DNA from 2 places in the Faecalispora anaeroviscerum genome. Region 2 is predicted to be linked to the other one. Evidence: riboswitches for the same ligand, from Rfam matches in the RefSeq annotation. Region 2 holds a riboswitch; the other holds the start of a gene.

Region 1 (6,636 bases), 990 kb from region 2:
CCGATCACGCGCAGCTCTTCCCCGCAACCGACCCAAGGGAGGGTGCCGACCACCGTGATCAGCTCCTCCCCTGCTTTCAGCTCCAGGATTTTATACCCGTTATTTTCGTTGCTAAAGACAATTTCTTCCACCGTGCCAGTCAGTTCCAGCAATTGTTTTTCCTGCATATTCCCATCCTCGGCTGTGTTTCCTATTGGTTTCAGTATACCTCTTTTTCTATGTATTTGCAAACTCGCCGCCCAATGTTTCTGGCAGATCTGCCGCCATGCACAGCCGAACGCTCGGGTTCGCAAGGGCAAACGCTTCGCAGATTGCTCTTGTTTCGCTGTCCATCCCGCAGTCCACACAAATTAGCTCTCTGTGCCCGGTATGCCGCAACCAGCGCAGCCGCTCAAGCGCTCCGCGCAGCCGGTATTCCACCCTGCTGTCGTTGCCCGAAACGCACACCAAAACCGTGATTTTTTCTTCCCAGCCCGGGCGGGTCAGCCAGAACAATACAAAACGGCACAGCTCCGTTAGGCCCACCACCGCGAAAAATGCCACCAGAATTCTGCCGATCATATCTTCCATTTGTTATCACCTCATTGCTATGATATGCGAAAAAGGAAAAAATGACAGCAGGCTGAATCGAAAAACATGTCCGAATGCAGGGCTTGCCCCTCGTGCCGGCGCGAGTCTTTCCTGTTTTCTCGTAAGAGAATTTGTTTTTTTCTCTAAAACAAGGCTCGTGCGTAATGTAAAAGAATATGTTTTTCTCTCCGGGGGTTCCCCGTGGAATTCTGCTGGCGCAGGCTTGCCCCTCATGCCGGGGCGGGCACTTCCTTTCGCGACGAGGCGAAAGGAATCAAAGGCTCGCCAAAGGGCACCTTTGGAATCCGTTTGGGGAACGGTTCCGGCGAGTGCTGCCACTAGCCACCAGAAAGGTGCTCCATTGAAAATGCCCACTCTCCGAGCTTGATCTGAAAATAAACTTTGCTGTCCCGTCTGTCGGCGGGCATTTTCAGAGCGCTCTCGTTGGCTCGGAGTTATTAGATGCGGCTTCGCCGCCGCAAGGTGCAAACGTATTTTCCAAACGTAAGAGAATTTGTTTTTCTCTCCGGGGGGGGCCCCGTTAAAATTCTGCTGGCGCAGGGCTTGCCCCTCGTGCCGGGGCGGGCATTTACTTTCTTTACGAAAAGAAAGTAAACAAAGATTCGCCCAAGGCTCCGCCTTCGGAATCCGTTCTGGGGAACGGTTCCGGCGAGTGCTGCCACTAGCCACCAGAAAGGCGCTCCATTGAAAATGCCCACTCTCCGAGCTTCATCTGAAAATATGTCTTACTGTTCCGTCTGTCGGCGGGCATTTTCAAAGCGCTCTCGTTGGCTCGCAGTATTTAGGTGCGGCTTCGCCTCATTTTTAATCGACACATCGGAACTGTAGTTGATCTTCCAATCCATCAGAGCTACCGTAAGGCCTCCCTTCTACGAGCTAACGAGAGCGCTTGGAAAGGGTGCGCCGCCGGACGAAATAAGCAAACGATCTGTTCCCGCAAAGCAAGGCGCGTGCGCACTTTCCATAGAGCGCCTTTACAGTAAGTTTCGTTTGCACTCTCCGAAACCGTTCCCCAGAACGGATTCCGAAGGCGGAGCCTTGGGCGAATCTTTGTTTACTTTCTTTTCGTAAAGAAAGTAAATGCCCGCCCCGGCACGAGGGGCAAGCCCTGTGCCAGCAGAATCTTCCCTTGCGGGAACCGCGATAAAAAAACAGCCTCTCTCGCGAAAGCGAGAGAGGAAAAAGAACGCCCGGCGCGAAGAGCCGCTCTCGTTGGCTCGGGGAGAGCGCTCGGCAAGGGGGCGCCACCGAATGAAACCGACACACTGCCTGTTTCCACAAAACAGGCTCGTGAGCAATGTAAAAAAACTGATCTATCTTTCTATTACGTCCTATAAATGTTATATTTAATAATTATTATACTATAAGTATAATATAAAGCGATAAAAAAGAGGAAAGCACACAGCTTTCCTCTTTTTTGTAAAAATATTGATTACGCCAGAGCCGCTTTCAGCTGCTCTGTTTTATCGGTTTCTTCCCACGCGACACCCAAATCTTCGCGGCCCATATGGCCGTAGGCCGCCAGCGGGCGGTAGATCGGGTGATTGAGGCCAAGTGATTTGATCAGCGCGGTCGGGCGCAGATCAAACACCTTCTGAATTGCGGCTTCCAGCTGGGCGCTGGTATAAGCGGAAGTGCCGAAGGTTTCCACCAAAATGGAGACCGGGCGCGCAACGCCGATCGCATAAGCAAGCTGCACCTCGCATTTTTCCGCAAGGCCGGCGGCGACAATGTTCTTTGCAACATAGCGGGCCGCATACGCTGCGGAACGGTCTACCTTCGTCGGGTCTTTGCCGGAAAATGCGCCGCCGCCGTGACGGCCGAAGCCGCCGTAGGTATCGACAATGATTTTGCGGCCGGTCAGACCGCTGTCGCCGACAGGGCCGCCGACTACAAAGCGGCCGGTGGGGTTAATATAATACTTGGTGTTTTCATCCAGAAGCTCTGCAGAAACAACCGGACGGATCACCTGCTCAAGAATGTCCTTATGGATCTGCTCCTGAGTCACATCGGGATCATGCTGAGTGGAAACAACAACTGCTTCCACGCGGGTAGGCTTACCGTTCTCATACTCCACCGTTACCTGGGTCTTTCCATCCGGGCGCAGATACGGCAGGGCGCCGTCTTTTCGAACAGCAGCCAGACGCTTGGCCAACGAATGGGCCAGATAAATCGGCATGGGCATCAGTGTGGTTGTTTCGTTGCAGGCAAAGCCGAACATAATCCCTTGATCCCCCGCACCAATCAAATCATTCTCATCTGTGGCTCCACCGCGGGCCTCCAGCGACTGATTCACACCCATTGCAATATCCGGCGACTGCATATCAATCGAGGTCAGCACTCCGCAGGAATTGCCGTCAAAGCCATACTGGGGATCATCGTAACCGATTTCACGGATCACCTCGCGGGCAATCGCGGGAATATCCACATAGCATTCGGTAGAGATTTCACCCATTACATGCACCAGGCCGGTGGTTGCCGTTACCTCGCAGGCCACGTGAGCCTTGTCGTCCTGAGCCAGAATAGCGTCCAGCACTGCGTCTGCGATCTGGTCGCAGACTTTATCGGGATGTCCCTCTGTCACCGATTCGGATGTAAAGAAAAATTTTGACATAATAAGCCTCCTATCGACTATAAAAAAATCCACCGTTTGGGAAAGCCAAACGGTGGAAAGCAACCTCATCTGCCGGCTTTATCCGCAGGATTTAGCACCTTTCGCACATTGCGCAGGTTGCCGGACATCACAGGGCCTGTTCCCTCCGTCACTCTTGATAAGGAATTATTCTGTTGTAAGTTGCGGTAAAATATGCTCGCGAGGTTATTATAACATATTTTATAAGAAATACAAAATAAAAGTCGAAAAAATAACTACTAAACCGGATGAATCATTTCGCGATTTTTTTGAACAAAAGGTTGTAGAGATTTGAACAAAACTGCTGCAATCGCACTGTTGAGAGAAGCCTTGAGCAGATTAAACGGAATAATCGCCGGCAGGATCAGCGCATCCAGTGCTGCCTTCGGCATGCCGAAGAAATGAACGGTAAAGATGTAGTTCATCGGTATCATCAGGGCTGTCATCGCGAGTGTGCCAAGCACCATACCGACCACAGCATCCGCAAACTTATGCTTTCTCTTGTAAAACTCACCTACCAGAAAAATCAAAGCACCAGAAGCTAAAAGGTGCATTACCAGACCGACCCACCCATTGCCGCCAAAGAAAAGCGACTGAACGATGGAAACCACAAAAAGCACCAGAAGCGCCGGGCCTGAGCCAAACAGAAGTGCCGCGATCATAATAGGGGCATCCGCCATGTCGTACACCAAAAACGGTGCCGCAGGAATAAGGGGAATGCGGACGAAAGCGATCAGCACCACGGAAATCGCTGCCAATACGGCAAGCTGCGTCATCTGAATAATGCTCTTTTGGGTCATGGATTTATTCATTGCTATTTTCTCTCCTTTTTTCGCTGTCAACGAAAAAAAGTCCCGCAGAAATTCTGCGGGACAAAACAGACGCAAACGCGCAAGTTCTTCTTCCATCCGGACTATACCGTCGGCTTTGGAATCTCACCAAAATCAGCACATGCTCGCGGGCTAACGGCTAACGCCGCATTACCGCCGGTGGGGAATTACACCCCGCCCCGAAGACAGCTTATTTAATTTGTTGTTTTATTATATTCCTTTGATATTTATTTGTCAACAGGAAAGTAATAAAAAGAAGAATCAAGACTGATTTTGTCAAAAAGCCCCCGACCAAATGGCCGGGGGCGATCAGATAAATAAAAATCAGCAATCAGGCAGTTGTAACGCCAGTAACAACACCGGAGCCAACGGTACGGCCACCCTCACGGATAGCGAAGCGCAGACCCTCTTCAATTGCGATAGGGGTAATCAGCTCAACATCCATAACAACGTTATCGCCAGGCATGCACATCTCGGTGCCCTCGGGCAGAGAGATAACGCCGGTAACGTCAGTTGTTCTGAAATAGAACTGGGGACGATAGTTGTTGAAGAACGGAGTATGACGGCCGCCTTCTTCTTTGCTCAGGATGTAAACCTGGCCCTTAAACTTGGTATGCGGATGAATGCTACCGGGCTTTGCCAGAACCTGGCCGCGCTCGATTTCATTTCTCTGAATACCACGCAGCAGAACGCCTACGTTATCGCCGGCCTCAGCGTAATCCAGAATTTTTCTGAACATTTCGATACCGGTAACAACAACCTTGCGGCGCTCTTCGGTCAGACCGACAATCTCGATTTCCTCAGAGGTCTTCAGCTGGCCACGCTCTACTCTACCGGTAGCAACTGTGCCGCGGCCGGTAATGGTGAACACGTCTTCAACAGGCATCAGGAAGGGGAGGTTCGCCTTGCGCTCGGGAGTGGGGATAAAGCTGTCAACTGCATCCATCAGCTCGAGAATGCACTTGTACTCGGGAGCATTGATATCTTTGGAGGTGGATTCCAACGCCTGCAGAGCAGAACCGCGGATGATCGGGGTATCGTCGCCCGGGAACTCATACTCGTTGAGCAGATCGCGAATTTCCATTTCAACCAGATCCAGCAGCTCAGGATCGTCCACCTGGTCAGCCTTGTTCATGAACACTACGATATAAGGCACGCCTACCTGACGGGACAGCAGAATGTGCTCTCTGGTCTGGGGCATAGGGCCGTCCGCAGCGGAAACAACCAGAATTGCGCCGTCCATCTGAGCAGCGCCGGTGATCATGTTCTTCACATAGTCGGCATGGCCGGGGCAGTCAACGTGAGCATAGTGACGATTAGCAGTCTGATACTCAACATGAGAAGTGTTGATCGTGATACCGCGGGCTCTCTCTTCAGGGGCCTTATCGATGTTCGCGTAATCAACAAAATCGGAAGTGCCAGCCAGGTTCAAAACCTTGGTGATAGCGGCGGTCAATGTGGTTTTACCGTGGTCAACGTGACCAATGGTACCAATGTTTACGTGCGGTTTGTTTCTTTCAAACTTTGCCTTTGCCATTGGAATTCCTCCTTTTATTTTACAATAATTAATTTCATTCAAAAGCTACGCCTATTCTAACAAGTTGGGTGTGAAAAATCAAGCCCTTTGCGCCTGTTAGTCGTTCTTTTTGGTACGGTCGGAAATGATGCCTTCCGATACGGATTTCGGCACTTCAGAGTAGTGCGCGGGTTCCATAACATACTGGCCGCGGCCCTGTGTTTTAGAGCGCATGTCGGTTGCATAACCGAACATTTCAGACAGCGGAACCTCAGCATTAATCTGCTGCGCACCGGAAACAGCGTCCATACCCAGAATCATTCCGCGGCGGGAGTTCAGGTCGCCGATAACGTCGCCCATGTACTCGTCCGGAACGGTGACGACCACCTTCATGATGGGTTCCATCAGAACCGGATCGGCTTTTCTCATGGCCTCTTTGAACGCCATAGAACCGGCGATTTTAAATGCCATTTCAGAGGAGTCGACCTCGTGATAGGAGCCATCATACAGGGTGACCTTCACGTCAACTACATTGTAGCCCGCCAGAATACCGGTCTGAGTGGCGCCCTGAATACCCTGATCAACAGCAGGAATATATTCCTTCGGGATCGAGCCGCCAACAATAGCGTTGACAAACTCATAGCCCTTACCCGGGTTCGGCTCAATGCGGATCTTAACATGACCGTACTGGCCTTTACCACCGGACTGTCTGGCATACTTGGTGTCTGACTCGGCATTTCTGCGAATGGTTTCTTTGTAAGAAACCTGCGGCTTACCAACGTTTGCCTCCACCTTGAATTCACGCAGCAAACGGTCTACGATGATTTCGAGGTGAAGCTCGCCCATGCCGGCGATGATGGTTTGACCCGTCTCTTCGTCGGTATAAGCCTTAAAAGTGGGATCCTCTTCTGCGAGCTTCGCGAGAGCAATACCCATCTTCTCCTGGCCGGCCTTTGTTTTCGGCTCGATGGCAACACGAATAACAGGGTCTGGGAACTCCATAGATTCAAGGATAACCGGGTTGCGCTCATCGCACAGGGTATCACCGGTAATGGTGTTCTTCAGGC
Region 2 (6,636 bases):
TGCCACTTGAAAGCAGTGATTGAACTCTTCCCCCGCCGCAGGTGGGGGAAGAGTTCTTGTACTGGCGCTAGACCAATTTAAAGTGAATTGACGATAACACGAAAGGGTTAGAATCTCATGGAGCATAAAATCAAGGTATCTGCTCCGGTATATCAACAGATTGCGGCGGATATTGCCGCAAAGATCGTTGAGCGCAGGTACCAGGTGGGGGATAAACTGTACGCCCGGTCGGCGTTGGCCAGCCAGTACAGTGTTTCGCCTGAAACGGCCCGCCGGGCCATTGCCGTTTTGTCGGATCTGGAAATTGTTTCGGTAGTAAAAGGGAGCGGAGTCGTTATTCTCTCCTACGACAACGCGGTTCGCTTTGTTCAGCAGTTTATGGAGATTAAGTCCATGTACGACCTGAAAAAGAATATCATGGACAGCCTGGAGCGGCAGCGCAGAGAGACCGAGTATATGAAGGAATCCATTTCTGAAATCTTGGACAGGACGGAGCGCTTTCAAGCGTTTAACCCTTTTATTCCGTTTGAAATTGAGATTACGACCAAGACGCCGTATTTGAATCTTTCGATTTCCGATATTAATTTTTGGCACTATACAACCGCAACCATTCTGGGCATCCGCAGGGGAGAGATGATGATGATTTCCCCCGGGCCTTATGCGGTTCTCTCCGACGGCGACGTTCTCTATTACTGCGGCGATACAGACTGCCAGCGGCGTGTCCGCAACTTTCTGTATCCAGAGCATCCGCCGGAGCAGGCGATTCTTCAAAAATTACGTTCCTCCCATCGAAAAGTGGAGGAATAAAAGCAGCATCCTTTCGTTGCCTGATTAAGGCCAAAGAAAGGATGCTGCTTTTTATAATAGGGCTTTTCTACCGTCGTCATCCCTCATAAAACAATGTCTGATTATGCTTTAATTCGTCTTTGCTAAGCATTCAGAAACAGCAGTTAAAATCCCCTCAACGGAAGAAACCTGAATCGTTGCACGGCTCAGTTCTTCCAAACTGCCATATCCATATGTGCAGCCAATGGATATTAGGCTGTGCCGCGCTGCAATCTCCATATCCTGCCATCGGTCGCCAATCACTACCCAGTTGCCGGAACAGTTCAGGTTGATCAAGTCAAAAATCTGCCATTTGGGTGCAAAGGCGAAATCTTCCGTACAATAAAATGCTGAAAAGTATTGATCCAACCCCCAATATTCACGATGCGCCTGCATATAGCTGTGTTTGCAGTTGCTGAGAAAGATCAAATTGTGCCCCGCGGCTTTCAGCCGCTGCAGAACAGTTAGAGCCTGAGGGTACAGCTTTGCGTTTCCGGCGAGAGTTAGCCGCACCATCTCATCGCCTACGACTTTACTGCAGAAAGCTTTTTCTTGCTCAGTCAAAGCAGGCATGAACTGTGACCACATATCTTTTGCAGAGAATCCTAGCCAACGGCTGATCTCGTGTGCAGACCATTCCCTTTGGAGAGCCAGACCTTTCTTTACAAGTTGTTCATAGGAAAGGCGGAAGGCGGGCGCATAGATGTGAAGGCTTTCGTGCAGAGTTCCGTCATAATCAAAAATTAAGCTTGCCATGCTGCGCTTCGATCTCACGAATCAGGTTGACCATTTCAATAGCGCCCACAGCACAATCAAAGCCCTTGTTGCCTGCCTTGGTGCCTGCTCGTTCTATGGCCTGTTCAATATTTTCGGTAGTCAGCACACCAAACATGACCGGAATATTGCTATGCAGAGATACATGGGCAATCCCCTTGGATACCTCATTGCACACATAGTCGTAGTGTGTTGTGCTGCCCCGGATGACGGCGCCAAGGCAGAGGACGGCATCGTATTTCCCGGTTTTTGCCATTTTAGAGGCGATGAGCGGAATTTCAAACGCCCCGGGAACCCAGGCAATGTCGATAGCATCCTCACTGACCTCATGGCGTTTCAGTCCATCCAGCGCACCGCTTAGCAGCTTGCTTGTAATAAACTCATTGAAACGGGCTGCAACAACACCAACCCGAATATCCCTGGATACGAGTTTTCCTTCAAATGTTTTCATGGTGATACTCTCCTTTATTTGATATCAGTAATTCAAAAGATGTCCCATTTTTTCCTGCTTGGTTTTCAAATAGAACAGGTCATGTGCGCTAGCGTCCATTTGGATCGGAACACGCTCCGCAATTTCCAGCCCAAAATCGGATAGCTGATAGACCTTATCAGGGTTGTTTGTGAGCAGGCGCAGGGTCTTTGCACCAAGGTCACGCAGAATCTGCGCGCCGATGAAATACTCCCGCAGATCTCCCGAAAAACCCAGCGCAAGATTCGCCTCTAACGTATCCATCCCCTGATCCTGAAGCGCATAAGCGCGCAGCTTATTGATCAAGCCGATCCCGCGGCCCTCCTGACGCATATAAAGCAGAATGCCGCGGCCTTCCTTTTCAATCTGCGTCATGGCCGCTGCAAACTGCTGGCCGCAGTCACAGCGCTGAGAACCGAAGGCGTCGCCGGTCAGGCACTCGGAGTGGACCCGGCATAAAAGGTTCCGGCCGTCGCCGATTTCCCCCTTTACCAGCGCCACATGGTGTTCGCCGTTGAGCTTGTTACTGTATCCATAAATCTTGAAATCACCGTATTTGGTAGGGAGGGATGCACAGGTGACCCGCTCCACCAGATTATCATTCCGTTTGCGGTATTCCTGCAGGGCTTTGATGGTAATCATCTTAAGGCCCCATTTTTGCGCCAGCTCCATCAGCTCCGGCGTACGCATCATGGTACCGTCCTCCCGCATGATTTCACAGCACAGGCCGCATTCCTTTAAACCGGCCAGCCGCATCAGATCCACCGTAGCTTCGGTATGCCCGTCGCGTTCCAGAACGCCGTTTTCCCTTGACAGCAGCGGAAACATATGGCCGGGACGACGGAAGTCCTCCGGCTTCGCATTTTCTTCCACGCATTTCATGGCGGTTATGCTACGCTCGGCAGCCGAAATACCTGTGGTGGTACTCACATGGTCGACAGAAACCGTGAACGCAGTTTCATGGTTATCCCTATTATCGCTGACCATTTGAGGAAATTGCAGCTTTTTGCAAAGTGTTTTGCTCATAGGCATACAGATCAGGCCCTTGCCATGCACTGCCATAAAGTTCACATTTTCCGTAGTGGCAAACTGGGCGGCACAAATAAAATCGCCCTCGTTTTCGCGGTCTTCGTCATCGGTAACCAGAATAATTTTGCCCTGCCGAAGCTCTTCCAGAGCCTCTTCAATGGTGCTGTATCCAAACATTTTAATTCCTCCTGTTTTAAAAGCCGTGTTTCGCAAGAAATTCGGCTGAGATCGTTGTCCTGGGTGATTGGGCTTCCATGAGCCGCTCCACGTATTTTCCAATACAGTCGTTTTCCAGATTGACCATGTCGCCAATGTGTTTGCCGGACAGAATGGTCTTTGACGCGGTATGCGGTATAACGGAAACGCTGAAACCATCCTCATGGACTTTCGCCACCGTCAGGCTGATCCCGTCTATTGCAACCGAGCCTTTTTCAATGATGTACTTCAAAATGTTGGGGTCGGCTTTCACAGTATACCAAACGGCGTTATCGTCTTTTGTAATGGCGGAAATTGTTCCGGTGCCGTCGATATGTCCCGAGACAATGTGTCCGCCGAACCTGCCGTTTGCGGGCATTGCGCGTTCCAGATTGACCGGGCTTCCTGTGCGCAAGCTTCCCAGAGAAGAGCGGTTCAGGGTTTCGTGCATCACATCGGCAGTAAAGCCGCTTTGAGAAAAGAAAGTGACGGTAAGGCAGACGCCGTTAACCGCGATGCTGTCCCCAAGGTGAATATTCTCCAGAATCATCCGGGACTGCACCGAGACGGCGGCGGATTTCTGGCCTTTGCGGATGGTCTGGATTCTGCCGATCTCCTCTATGATCCCTGTAAACATCCAAGCACCTCGCTTTCCAATAAAATATCTTCGCCAATCCGCGTGATTGTCGGTTCGCTCAGCCGGAAGGCATCCTTCGGGAAATCGACGCCGAGGCCCGCTACCGGAGTCTTTGCGCTGCCACCAAACAGTTTGGGAGCAATATAAGCCTGAACCCTGCTTACGATTCCGCTTTGCAGGGCAGACCAGTTTAGGGTGCCGCCGCCCTCCAGCAAAACGCTGTCGATTTTTCTTTCGCCCAGCACCCGCATCAGGTAGTTTAAGTCAATGTGACCGTCTTTTTCGGGCAGTACTACAATATCGCAACCTGCTTCCAGATAAGGCCGATGCTTTTCACGGTCCGTTACCGCTGTGGCCAGGAGCGTACCGGCAATTTCTGTCGACGTGACAAGCCTTGCCTGTAACGGCGTTCGCAGGTTGGTATCACATATGATTCGAAGGGGATTTCTGCCGTTTTCCATCCGGCAGGTCAGCAGGGGGTCATCCTCGAGAACAGTGCCAATGCCCACCATGACGGCAGAATATCGGTGCCGGTCTTCATGAACGCGCCGGCGCGCCGCTTCCCCGGTAATCCATTGAGACTTACCCTTATGTGTGGCGATTTTTCCGTCCAAAGTCATGGCGTACTTCATAATCATGTAAGGTGTGCCGTTTTGAATGTAATGAAAAAAACTTTGATTGAGCGCATCGCATTCGTCTTTTAATATGTTTTTCGTCACTTCGATTCCATGGGAACGCAGAATTTCAATCCCTTTCCCCGAAACCTGAGGATTTGGGTCGGATGATCCAATTACTACACGATGAATGCCGCTCTCCAGAATGGCGTCGGTACAGGGCGGCGTTTTTCCGTAATGGCAGCAAGGCTCAAGGGTCACATAGATCGTGGCACCAGCCGGGGATAATCTACAGCTTGCGAGAGCATTACGTTCCGCATGGAGCGCCCCATACCTTTCATGATACCCCTGCCCGATGATCTGACCATCCTTTACAATCACCGCGCCCACCATCGGATTTGGATTTACCCATCCGCAACCTTTTTTTGCAAGCTCGACGGCAAGACTCATATATTTTGAATCCGTCATATCACACCTCCAAAATATAAAAATGCCCTGAACAAAATCGTTCAAGGCATTCCAGTACCGCAGATGTAAACCGGTGCTGATGAAAATAAAAAAGCTCTGGAATAAAAACTATTCCAGAGCAAATTTTCATACACACAGAAACACTGTATCCATTCATCTTCTTTCATCCAGACTATACTGTCGGCTTCGGAGTTTCACCGAATCATGCCTTGCGGCTCGTGGGCTTTACCACCGGTAGGGAATTGCACCCTGCCCTGAAGATATTATTCAATTGTATTCATAATACCATTTGTTCTGTGTTTGTCAAGAGAAAAGCGAAGCACAGCGGTGTTTTCTTTGTTGCAAATAATTAAACCGTAGTTCCATCTGAGAGTTCTTTCTCCTCCTGATGATCCGAAATGCGGTAGCACAGCGTCATCAAGCTGTCGTTCAAATGGACGTTTTCCACTACGGTGTCCGGGTACTTCATTGTAATATCATAATGGCTGAAATTCCAGAAGTTGCGGATGCCGAGGTCATACAGCTGCTCCGCGAGCTTTTCTGCGCCTTCCCGCGGAATACAGAGGATCGCCATGGCCGGCTGCTCCGCATCGCAGAATTCTTTCAAACGGTGCATGTCGGTTACGGAAATACCGTTGATCTCGGTGCCGATTTTAGTCGGCGAGTTATCGAAGATTCCCACCAGCTGAAACCCCTGCGTGGTAAAAGACATATGGAGTGCCAAGGCTTGCCCCAGATTGCCGGCTCCGATCAAAATTGCTTTGTAAGCGTTTCCGAGCCCGAGAATTCCCCCGATTTCCCGCTGCAGCTGATCGACAATGTAGCCATAGCCCTGCTGGCCAAACCCGCCAAAGCAGTTTAAATCCTGGCGGATTTGAGAAGCGGTAAGACCCATTTTTTCAGACAGCTCTTTGGAAGAGATACGGGTCATCCCCATTTTTTTGAGATGCGTTAGAAAGCGGTAATAACGCGGAAGTCGCCGAATCACGGACATGGAAACGTTTTCCCGTTTAGACATTTAGTCCACCTCCAATAATTTTAAATATTCCTTTTATATTAATTGCTCACAAAACAGTGGAAATAAATTTCCAGTTTACCCCCGCCGCAGGCGGGGGTAAATCTTTTTGCCTGTTTTATGGAGATTAGTGTTTAGATAACGAATTGATGAATCATTGTTAAAATAATCAGGTGCAAGGGATAAAACACATAAAAGAACCATTTACCCGCAGAGGAAGTACCGCGCTGCCCGTTATAGCAAAGCAGCAGAGGAACAGCCAGAAGAAGGCCAAACTGAAAGAATCCGCCCCACGGCGGTGCACTGCTAAGCAAAGAATTATTCCAGGCTAAAAAACCGGCAGCGACCGTGGCCGCCCCCGCGAACAGAAGCATCTGCCGTATGGGGTCAAGCCGGTGTTCGGCAAATACGATCGTAAAAATTACCGCAAAAACCGACCAGTCGCCCAAAGAAGCCAACAGCATAAGCAATAGTAACCCAAGCCATCCGACGAGTCGATCTCGCAGTTTGTCCAAAATCCAGACCGAAAGAAGGGCAAACAGTAGCGTGAACAGCACGTTCAGGTGAAGGGGAAGAGTCAGGACGTGCAGGTTTCCTGTCAGAAAGAAGT

What was found. Region 2 has a riboswitch for FMN ahead of ribD (bifunctional diaminohydroxyphosphoribosylaminopyrimidine deaminase/5-amino-6-(5-phosphoribosylamino)uracil reductase RibD). Riboswitches for the same ligand answer to the same signal wherever they lie in the genome.
Region 1: another riboswitch for FMN. It lies ahead of QOS46_RS00030 (ECF transporter S component); the one in region 2 lies ahead of ribD (bifunctional diaminohydroxyphosphoribosylaminopyrimidine deaminase/5-amino-6-(5-phosphoribosylamino)uracil reductase RibD).

Annotation. Positions count from the first base shown of each region.
Region 1 covers NZ_CANOOQ010000001.1:4,322-10,957, reverse strand. Annotated here, with positions in the region: gene recD2 (SF1B family DNA helicase RecD2) at 1-167, opposite strand, end outside; gene QOS46_RS00045 (hypothetical protein) at 217-570, opposite strand; gene QOS46_RS00040 (hypothetical protein) at 772-912, shown strand; gene metK (methionine adenosyltransferase) at 2,024-3,205, opposite strand; SAM riboswitch class I at 3,268-3,369, opposite strand; gene QOS46_RS00030 (ECF transporter S component) at 3,463-4,035, opposite strand; FMN riboswitch at 4,116-4,244, opposite strand; gene tuf (elongation factor Tu) at 4,385-5,590, opposite strand; gene fusA (elongation factor G) at 5,687-6,636, opposite strand, start outside.
Region 2 covers NZ_CANOOQ010000001.1:996,562-1,003,197, reverse strand. Annotated here, with positions in the region: gene QOS46_RS05025 (CTP synthase) at 1-10, shown strand, start outside; gene QOS46_RS05020 (GntR family transcriptional regulator) at 118-807, shown strand; gene QOS46_RS05015 (HAD family hydrolase) at 916-1,581, opposite strand; gene ribH (6,7-dimethyl-8-ribityllumazine synthase) at 1,562-2,050, opposite strand; gene QOS46_RS05005 (bifunctional 3,4-dihydroxy-2-butanone-4-phosphate synthase/GTP cyclohydrolase II) at 2,075-3,274, opposite strand; gene ribE (riboflavin synthase) at 3,291-3,929, opposite strand; gene ribD (bifunctional diaminohydroxyphosphoribosylaminopyrimidine deaminase/5-amino-6-(5-phosphoribosylamino)uracil reductase RibD) at 3,911-5,011, opposite strand; FMN riboswitch at 5,163-5,277, opposite strand; gene QOS46_RS04990 (redox-sensing transcriptional repressor Rex) at 5,361-6,029, opposite strand; gene QOS46_RS04985 (TraX family protein) at 6,161-6,636, opposite strand, start outside.